3 regions of the Oceanobacillus sp. B139/18 genome follow, and region 1 is predicted to be linked to each of the others. Evidence: riboswitches for the same ligand, from Rfam matches in the RefSeq annotation. Region 1 holds a riboswitch; each other region holds the start of a gene.
What was found. Region 1 has a riboswitch for thiamine pyrophosphate ahead of tenA (thiaminase II). Riboswitches for the same ligand answer to the same signal wherever they lie in the genome.
Positions count from the first base shown of each region.

Region 2: linked by a shared signal. The riboswitch ahead of ACZSMY_RS15935 (acetylornithine deacetylase) and the one ahead of tenA (thiaminase II) in region 1 are both predicted to bind thiamine pyrophosphate.
Region 3: linked by a shared signal. The riboswitch ahead of ACZSMY_RS14420 (ABC transporter ATP-binding protein) and the one ahead of tenA (thiaminase II) in region 1 are both predicted to bind thiamine pyrophosphate.

Region 1 covers NZ_JBVFXI010000001.1:990,261-993,546, forward strand. Annotated here, with positions in the region: gene ACZSMY_RS04830 (uridine kinase) at 1-579, opposite strand, end outside; gene tenA (thiaminase II) at 879-1,565, opposite strand; TPP riboswitch at 1,657-1,759, opposite strand; gene ACZSMY_RS04840 (NAD(P)-dependent alcohol dehydrogenase) at 1,910-2,950, opposite strand; gene ACZSMY_RS04845 (NAD(P)/FAD-dependent oxidoreductase) at 3,270-3,286, opposite strand, start outside.
Region 2 covers NZ_JBVFXI010000005.1:213,461-216,746, reverse strand. Annotated here, with positions in the region: gene ACZSMY_RS15945 (helix-turn-helix transcriptional regulator) at 1-126, shown strand, start outside; gene ACZSMY_RS15940 (MFS transporter) at 99-1,292, opposite strand; TPP riboswitch at 1,472-1,575, shown strand; gene ACZSMY_RS15935 (acetylornithine deacetylase) at 1,657-2,925, shown strand; gene tenA (thiaminase II) at 2,964-3,286, shown strand, end outside.
Region 3 covers NZ_JBVFXI010000004.1:366,413-369,698, reverse strand. Annotated here, with positions in the region: gene ACZSMY_RS14425 (ABC transporter permease) at 1-703, opposite strand, end outside; gene ACZSMY_RS14420 (ABC transporter ATP-binding protein) at 707-1,480, opposite strand; TPP riboswitch at 1,624-1,733, opposite strand; TPP riboswitch at 1,838-1,938, opposite strand; gene ACZSMY_RS14415 (alanine/glycine:cation symporter family protein) at 2,589-3,286, opposite strand, start outside.

The DNA of each region.
Region 1 (3,286 bases):
TGCCGGCGGGCACAAAACGGAGAAATAGTAGTCCTCTGCAGGATCCCATTGCTTATGCCAAGCCTCATCCGCATGCCCCTCTCTTACATTATGCCGATAACGGCGAACCTCAGGTAATACATCCACTAGAATCTTCAAATCAACAACATCAGAAAATTCGGGCAGCGAGCTATAAATTCCATCAAGAATAATGACCTTTGAGGGCTCTTTCGTTATGGAGGATGAGGCCAGACCGCTTTCAGCTGAAAAAGAAAAAGGATGATATTGAACGCTCTCCCCCGCTATAAGCGGTAACAATGCTTCTTTATGCAGACGTTGCCAGTCAATACATCTGCGACATTTCCATTCCGATGTAGTAGTATTCCATTCCTCGTCTGTAATCGTCGCGTCGAAAAACGCATCACACTGAATAACAGTTGCTCCTACGTGTGAAGCAACCTCAGCAGCCAGCGTAGATTTTCCTGCACCGCTCCCCCCGTCCAAAGCCACCACTAAGGGGCTGATTCGTCCTTTCAGGTATCCATTTATAGCGGATACGATTTGCTCGGAAGCTTTTCTTGTTACTTGAGTGTTTTTCACGATTATCCCTCCTCCGTGTCAGACACAAGATTAAATTCACTATCTACAAGTATTCATTTCTTTGGAATAAATGCTTATTAAACTAAATTTCCGGCTTCGGCTTGTTTGCTTCTTACCATTACGAAAATTATATCACAAGTAAATTAGCTGCATCGTGTTTTTAACAAAATTGCGCAGTTGGTATAATAAATACTTTTCCCTTCCAGTCCAAAAAAAGAACCCTCAGATAAATGAGAGTTCTTTAACATGGAACGAATAAACCGAACCCATTAAGAAATTGGAAGCCGTTCTGTTTCTTCTTAACGACTGTTCACTTTTTTACTTTCTGAAAGCCAGCCTTCAAGATTGTAGGACATTTCCCAGAAATGGAGTTCGTATTCTTTTGCGATAATAAATTGTTCTTTTACCTTCTCTTTTTCCTTATCATTCATATCTTCAACTAAAGTGTTTAGTAAATTAATCATTTCGGTAGTTGAATCTTGAAACCAGTCACTCGCATACATTTTAATCCAGTTACGATAAATTTCCGGCTCTGGAGTGGCATTTTCATTCACTTTTCCGATGTCCGCATATAACCAATAGCATGGCAGTATGGCAGCCACAGTATGTGCTAGATTTCCAGACAGGCTTGCTCGATACAAATGCGAAGTATAGGCATACGCAGTTGGCGCTGGTTTGAAGTTATCTAAATCTGCTTGTGTAATATTTAAAATCTCAGCGTGCTCGTTATGCACGGTCAGTTCAGCCTCTGCTGTAAAGCGCGCTTTATCAGCTAAAAGAGCAGTCAGCTTAAAATCTTCGGCCTGGGATGCTGCAATCGCGTGGATCTTACCGTAATGTTTTAAATAGTAAATATCTTGTAAAATATAATACTTAAATGTTTCTAGCGGCAAATCTCCTTTCACGATTCCTTGCACAAATGGGTGATGTAAACTTTGCTCCCAGCTTTCCTTCGTTGCAGCACGTAATTCATCCGTAAATTTCATAAAAAAAATCCTCCTTTAATCTTTTTTCTAAAGACTCGTAGAAGGAAGCATCTGCATACAAAAACATACACACGAAAAAATAGCGCATGGTTGTCTGCTTATTCTACTTCCCTCCGCTGGCCTTAACCAGATCAGGTTCTAAGGGTGCTAAATATACATTTATCTCAGCCGTTACGGCGCCCCTAGCAGAAAATTGAAATGTATTCGATTGTCTATTATGGTAGCAGAACAAATTGTTAAGTCAAGTCTTTTTTGTTTATAAGAAAATCAGCAAAGAAATAATCAAATCTATTAAAAAAATAGGTTTCCAAGAAGCTTAAAAAACTAGTGTGTTTCACTCGTTATCATGGATAAATCATTATCTTAATGCTAGTATCCTTCTGATTTACGGCGGTTTCTACAGCCTCTTTGATATTATCTAAACGATACTTATGGGTAATTACATCCTCGAGACCAAGGTCCTGACTGCCAATTGCCTGTATTGCTGTCGGATAACTGTTTGCATAGCGAAAAACACCGTGAATGTCGTATTCTGAATCGACGATATGGGTAATATCTACAGGTATTTCTGAGGATGCAGGTAATCCAACTAATACAATCCTTCCTCCGCGTTTCGTAATCGTCAGTGCATCCTGAACCGCCCGGCCATTACCTGAAGTTTCAACGGCGATATCCAAACCACTGCCAGCTGTTGCCTTTTCTATCTCCTCATGAATATTATCTTGTGTTGGATCAAATACCTTTGTCGCGCCAAATTTCTTCGCTAATTCTCTGCGATATGGTACCACATCCGAGCAATAGATTTCGTTCACTCCGAATATTTTCGCTGCCTTGATCGCTAACAGCCCAATAGGTCCTAAACCGGTTATCAGCATTTTATCATTGGGATGAACTTTTCCGCGCTGCATCGCATGAATGCCAACAGAAAGCGGTTCAATTAAAGCCCCTTCTTCATAGCTCATTTGATCCGGTATTTTAAACGCGAAATCACTGCGAATCGTGACATATTCAGACCAAGCTCCGTCAACTGGCGGAGTTGCCATAAATTGTACCTCCGGGCAGAGATTGTATCGGCCTGATTTACAATATTCACAAGTTCCGCATACCACACCCGGCTCGACAGCTACACGGTCGCCTGCCGCAAGATTCTCAACCTGACTGCCAGCTTTAACAATATCTCCTGCTAATTCATGCCCTAAAATGAGTGGTTCTTCTACGACATAACGCCCGATTTTTCCGTGTTCGTAGTAGTGCACATCAGAGCCGCATACACCGATACACTGCACTTTGATTAATACTTCATTTTCCTTTGGTTCTGGTATATTTATTTCCTTAACCTCAATATCCAATGGCTTATTTAGAACTGCTGCCTTCATCTTTTTCATTCCGCTACACCTCTTTGATATGTATTGTTTTGCCAAGCGTATAAATACGTCATCCTATACTATTTTGGAAAAATAGAGAGCTATAATTTTTTAAGAACATATTCTTCATTGTAACATGCGTGTTGATATACGATAAATAAACGTGCGATCTTTCTCTTTTTATAGAATACAATGTGCTATAAGCTCTTCCTCTATTTTCTTAGAACAGCTTCTCAATGTAAGGCATTCCATTTCCTCCAAAATTAAAACACTATCTTTGTTCGAGATAGTGTCAATAAGAAGATGGCATGTATCATTTAAGTTCATATTTTCTGCCTTATTATTTCGTATACAAGT
Region 2 (3,286 bases), on a different contig from region 1:
ACCGATACGACGATATTGCAGGTTGCGATGGATTCGGGATTTTCTTCTGTTTCTGTCTATAATCGTCTATTCAAGAAACTGTATGGTATGAGGCCAAGCTATTTTCGCAGGTTAAGCAATACATAAACTCCAGCCAGAATCATCATACATGCCCCGCAGATGATAAAAATCAGGTGTATGGAGACCCAATAAGATACAAGTCCGAAGAAACCTAAAGAAATAAAATTAGAAAAATAAAGCAGGACGGCATTGAAACTGAAACCTCTTCCCAGCATGTCTGGCGGAATATACTTTTGCAGTAAATAGACCCTGGATAATCCAGACAGCGGCAATCCGACTGCTACCCAGATAATTCCCAAAAAAAGCAGGGGGACAGCTGGTAAACCTCCTAAGAATAAAATGCCTGTCCCCCAGATAAGGGAGCTGAGAAGGTAGGTTTTTAGCGTAAATTGTTTAAAGATATAGGGAATAATCAGATTCACAATAATAACAATAATTCCAAACCATCCTGTTACAACGCTGTACCATACTTCTGCATTCGCCATCGTTTCTTGTAACAGTAATAACAGCCCAACCTGCCAAACCCAGGTGTTAAAGAAAACAATAAAAGCTGTCATCTCAAATAAGGAACGGATGGTTTTATGAGAACGGGGCCATATAGCAAATTCCCGGATGGCTGTGAATATATTAAAATGCTTTTTATCTGTCTGCTCTTCCTTTAAGGGAATGAATGATAGAAAAAGCGCGCTCAATAGATAGCTGAGTGCATCCAGCGTGAAAAAGTGGATTACACCAATGGTATTCATGAAGATAATGCTGAAAACAGGTCCTAAAACAGTCATTCCCCTTGTAACAGTGTCCGTTAAACTATTTACTGCGGGCCTCTCCCTTTCACTCGTGATAAGCGGGATGATTGCCCGATGCGCCGGATTATATAAGCATCCGCATAAATGAATCAAGATGCTTACAATAATTAGATGCCAGTAAGCAAGCTGATTGGAGAAGTCTAACAAAACTAACCCGATGAGAAGTGGAGAACGAAATAAATCGATACGAATTAACCATTTCATTTTAGAAATCCAGTCAGCAATAACTCCTCCAATCAATCCGAACAGCAGATAAGGAGCAACTTGAGCGATAGCAATCCCTGTGGTATACGCATTAGAAGCAGTTAAATCATAAGCAAGAAATAAAAGAGCCATGCCAGTCATCACATTCCCCAAATTGGAACTGGCAGTAGCAAGCAGATAGTTTCGGACACGTTTATTTTTTTTTATGATAGTTATGTACACTAGCTGTAACCTCCTTTGTAAGAAGGTTACAACGTATTCTGGATTTCATCTGTATTGATATTGCGCAAAAAAACAGCAATATGTATGTAGACAAGCGGGTATAGAATCATCCTTTCTTAAATTCTGCTTTACGCTTACAAATTCGTATGGTAACCTAAAAGGGATAAATACATACGCAATGGATCCACTAGGGGTGCTTATTAAGCTGAGAGAGGCATATTGTCTTGACCCTTACCAACCTGATCTAGTTCGTACTAGCGGAGGGAAGTGGGCGGATATGCCTTTAGGCAAATGAACCAAACTTTTCTGCCGCTCTCTAAATCAGGAGGCGGTTTTTTTTGCGTGCTGAAAAGGAGGTTTTTGAATGGATAGGGTAATTCAGGAGATTCGAAATCGAGAAGACGAATTAATAGCGCTTGTCAGTGATTTGATTCGTTTTGAAACACCAGCCCCGCCTGCAAGAAATACAGAGGCTATCCAAGCTTACATTGCGAACTACTTGAAGGAAATGAATTTTGAAACAGAACAATGGGAGGTTTATCCCGGTGACCCGAATGTCGTCGGCTGTTTACGTGGAACTGCTTCCGATACATACAACAGCTTGATTCTTAATGGGCATGTGGATGTCGCTTCTATAGAGGAAGGTGAAAACTGGAAGCATGCGCCATTTCAGCCAGCAGTGGAAGGACGTACATTATTTGGGCGGGGTGCAGCAGATATGAAAGGCGGTCTGGCAGCGTGTTTATTTGCGATGCGCATATTGCATGACCACCAGATTCGCCTTGGCGGGGATGTTATTCTGCAGTCCGTCATTGGGGAAGAGGTTGGGGAAGCAGGGACGAAGCAATGTGGAGAACGCGGGTATACAGCGGATTATGCCATCGTTGCAGATACAAGTCATTGTGAAATACATGGGCAAGGAGGCGTTATTACCGGCTGGATCACAGTGAAAAGTCCAATCACGCACCATGATGGTACACGTCGCCAGCTCATTCATGCAGGCGGCGGGATGAAAGGAGCCAGCGCCATTGAAAAGATGAATAAGCTCCTTATTGCGTTGCAGGAGCTGGAGCGACATTGGGCAGTGACCAAATCCTATCCAGGCTTTCCCCCAGGAACCAATACCATCAACCCGGCAGTGATTGAAGGAGGCAGACATGCTGCTTTTATTGCTGATGAATGCCGCCTATGGATTACCGTTCATTATTATCCCGATGAGACTTCTGAGCAGGTTGCTGCAGAAATTGAGTCCCATTTACGCAAGACGGCTGAAGCGGATGTCTGGATGCGGGATAATCCACCCGCCTTTGAATGGGGAGGCGAATCGATGATTGTGGACCGCGGTGAAATTTTCCCGTCTTTCTCCGTAGATAAAGAACATGCTGCTTTTGCGATGTTACAGGAGAGTCATAGCAAAGCTTTTGGCGAGGAAGCGAAAGTCCGAATGTCTGAAACAGTAACTGATGGCGGCTGGCTTGCAGCATACGGGATTCCGACGGTCTGCTATGGACCTGGTGAATTGAAGCACGCCCATGCCGTGGATGAGCAGGTAAACATCGACGAGTTAGTAGATTATACAGTGTCCCTGCTGCAATTTATTTTGAAATGGTGTCAAACAGAAAAACAGAAATAAGGCATTTATAAAAATGATGGAAAAGGGAGCGCATATACATGAAATTTACAGAACGTATTCGCAAGACAGCAGATTCGATTTGGGAGAAAAGCCACCAGCATCCATTTGTACAGGGGATTGGTAATGGAACACTCGATATGGAGTCATTTAAATTCTACATGTGTCAGGATTACAAGTATTTGATAGAGTACTCAAAAGTAATTGCGATGGGAACGGTGCTTGCAAAAGATTTAGATACCATGTCCGGCTTTGCTAAATCGCTGGATGAAACCCTGAATTTCGAAATGGAGCTTCATCGTCAGTATGCCGAGCGTCTCGGTATTTCCAGGGAGGAACTAGAATCTACGGTTCCAGGGCCTGT
Region 3 (3,286 bases), on a different contig from region 1:
AAACAACAGTAATAAACAATAAAATTCCAATCAAAGAAAGAAGGACAATCGGAGCAAATACACCCGCTCCATTAAACTGTGTCATCATCCGACGACTAAAATACCCTAAACCAGCTTGTGCACCCAGCCACTCTCCAATTGCCGCTCCAATCACGCTCATTGGCACCGCTACTTTTAGCCCTGAAAAAAAAGAAGGCAGTGCGGATGGGACTTCTAATTTGAAAAAAAGAGCTCTTTTAGATGCACCTAATGTTTGAAATAATTCTTTCAGCTCTTTACTTGTTGATCGAAAACCATCGAAAGTACTGACAGTAATTGGAAAAAAGGTAATGATAATTGTAACGATAACTTTACTCCAGATGGAATAACCGAACCAAAGTACAAAAATGGGCGCCAATGCAATAATAGGAATAGTTTGTGATGCAATTAAAATAGGATAAATCGCTTGTTGTAATGTTTTAGATAGATTCATGCTTATTGCTAAAGCAACTCCCAGTACCAATGAAATCCCAAGACCAATGATAATAACAGCAAGCGTCATAGGAAGATGATGCAACAAGAGCTCTGTTTTTAATTCCCATAGCTTCTTCACGATTTCGGTTGGCGCTGGCAAAATAAATGATGTAGCGACAAACCCCGCTCCCGCTTCCCATATAAGCAAAAAGATTGTGATTAAAATAATAGAATAAAGATAATTTTTCATGCATTACACCCTCATCCGAAACTGATCTAGTAAATCATTTTTTAGCTCCGTCACTTCCTCTTTATCTAAATCGTATTGTCGTCTTGGACGTTCTAAAGGTACTTTAATTTCTTTTAATGTTGTAAATGGGGTATCCGTAATGACGAAAATGCGGTCAGACAAAAATAATGCTTCTGAAATATCATGTGTTATAAACAAAATAGTAGATTGCTGTTGTTCCCACTGTTCTAATAACCATTCCTGCATATATAACCTGGTCATTGCATCTAAGGCTGAAAAAGGTTCGTCCAACAACAACACATTAGATCCGGATAACGTGGCTCTTAAAAAGGAAACCCGTTGCCGCATCCCCCCAGATAATTCATGAGGGTATTTATTCTCGTATCCTTTTAACCCAAAGGCCTCCAGCAAGTTTTGAACAGTTCTTCTATCGAGATGATTTTCCTTTTGCAGTTCCAATGGAAGAGCTGCATTTTGTTGAACAGTCCGCCATGGCATCAATAAATCCTGTTGAGGCATATAACCAACTTTTCCAGAACGATTGGTTACTGGATCCTCGTTTAAATAGATAGTTCCGCTTTTCAGTTCCTCCAATCCGACAATTAGACGGAAAATTGTCGACTTGCCGGACCCACTTGCACCGATAATGCTTACAAATTCACCATCCGCAATAGAAAGATTCATATTTTTTAATATAGGAATTTTCCCTGCATCATTTTTGTAATAGAAATTTACGTTTTGAAACTGAAGAGCTATTTTTTTATTTTGTTCTCTCATCCTTCGTTCTCTACCTTCTTTCTAACAAAGAGTGTATTATTATGTCTTAAAAGCAATCATCAGCTAATCGAAAATGCATCCCTCCTTCCAAATAAAAAATACCCCAGACATGAAGCCCAGGGTACATACATTTCCTTATGATAGAAATTACTTTGCATGTTCCCTACGCTGGTCTCAACCAGATCAGGTTCTAAGGGTCTATATCTTACGGATAGTATCTCAACCAGCAACACTGGTCCCCCTACATTCTTATTAAATTGGTATCTCTTTTATTGAATTTATGACATAAGCATTAAAAAACCCATTCAACGAATACAGATGAATGGGAAATGAATACATAACTAGATTATTATCTACTTAAGTAAGTCATCACTTCCCTACGTTAGTCTTAACTAAATCAGGTTATAAGAGTCAAGTTTCCTTTCTCAGCGATAAAAATCGCTCCCCTAGTGATTATAGAAATATGAAATTTTTGATTCTATAAATGAACTTGTATGATTGAAAAATACGTTAAAATTCACAATGTTATTTTCATCAGCCACATCTATAGAGAACTGTAGGAAAAATAACTTAAAGTAGAATCTATTTAAACATATAAAATTATAATATGCAAATTATTCTAATTTATCTTTTAAAATCATGAGATTTGTTTGTATATAAAAAAAGATATATCCGCCTATTTTAATATGTTTTCAGGTGAAATTTGGTGAAATAATATAGGATATACAACGGTATAATAAAATAAAAAGAATAACTTTTACTGAGATACTCCTGTTATATGAGGATAGGAGCATCTATTATTTCTAAAGGTATTTTATAATAAATAAAACAGATTAAAAAGAACAGCTCAGCTTGGCTTACATAGCTGTCCTCTTGTAAACGGGACTCTTGTTACTGGAGAAGTGATATTATTTGGAAATCCTGAAGACAACCTTTTAGAACGAATAAATCCTATAGCTGCAATTAAATTCAATTATTGAGAAACCTAAAAAGTGACTTCCATGGATGCAAAGAAGTCACTTTTTATACGAATTGATTTCCCCTCAATTATTTCCTTTATATGTCCGATAGAAAATTACTGTAACTTTATCATTTATTACAGCAATCATTAACCAGCCAGCTTCTGCTTCCTCTCCTCCTCTTTTTCCTTTCTCCGTACTTCTCTAAATTTATTTGTTTCAGATACAATCACGCCGGATAATAAACAGAGCGCAATCAAGTTGGGCACTGCCATTAATCCATTGAATATATCCGCAAGATCCCATACTAACTGCACAGATTGAACCGCACCAAACAGGATAACCAGACAGAAAATGATTTTATAATAGATTGTATTTCGATCTCCAAAAATATAACCGAAGCATTTCTCCCCATAATAGGACCAGCCCAGAATAGTGGAATAAGCAAAGAAAATAAGGCCGAATACAACAATATAATTACCTAATCCAGGCAAGAAAAAGTCAAAAGCTTCTCCTGTAATGACAGGTGCTGCATCTGCTCCAAATTGCAAATGCAGCCCGCTCATCACCACAACAAGTCCGGTAATCGTACAAACCACGATCGTATCCAGAAATGTTCCTGTCATCGATACTAACGCCTGCCGCCCTGGATAATCCGTCTTCGCTGCCGCTGCCGCAATTGGCGCTGAACCAAGACCCGCTTCATTGGAGAACACCCCGCGGGCAATCCCGTATCGAATCGCTAAACCGATAGCTCCCCCGCCGACAGCTTCCGGATTAAATGCAGCCTCAAAAATAACTGCAAACGCCGCAGGAACTTCCGTAATATTTAAAATAACAATAATCA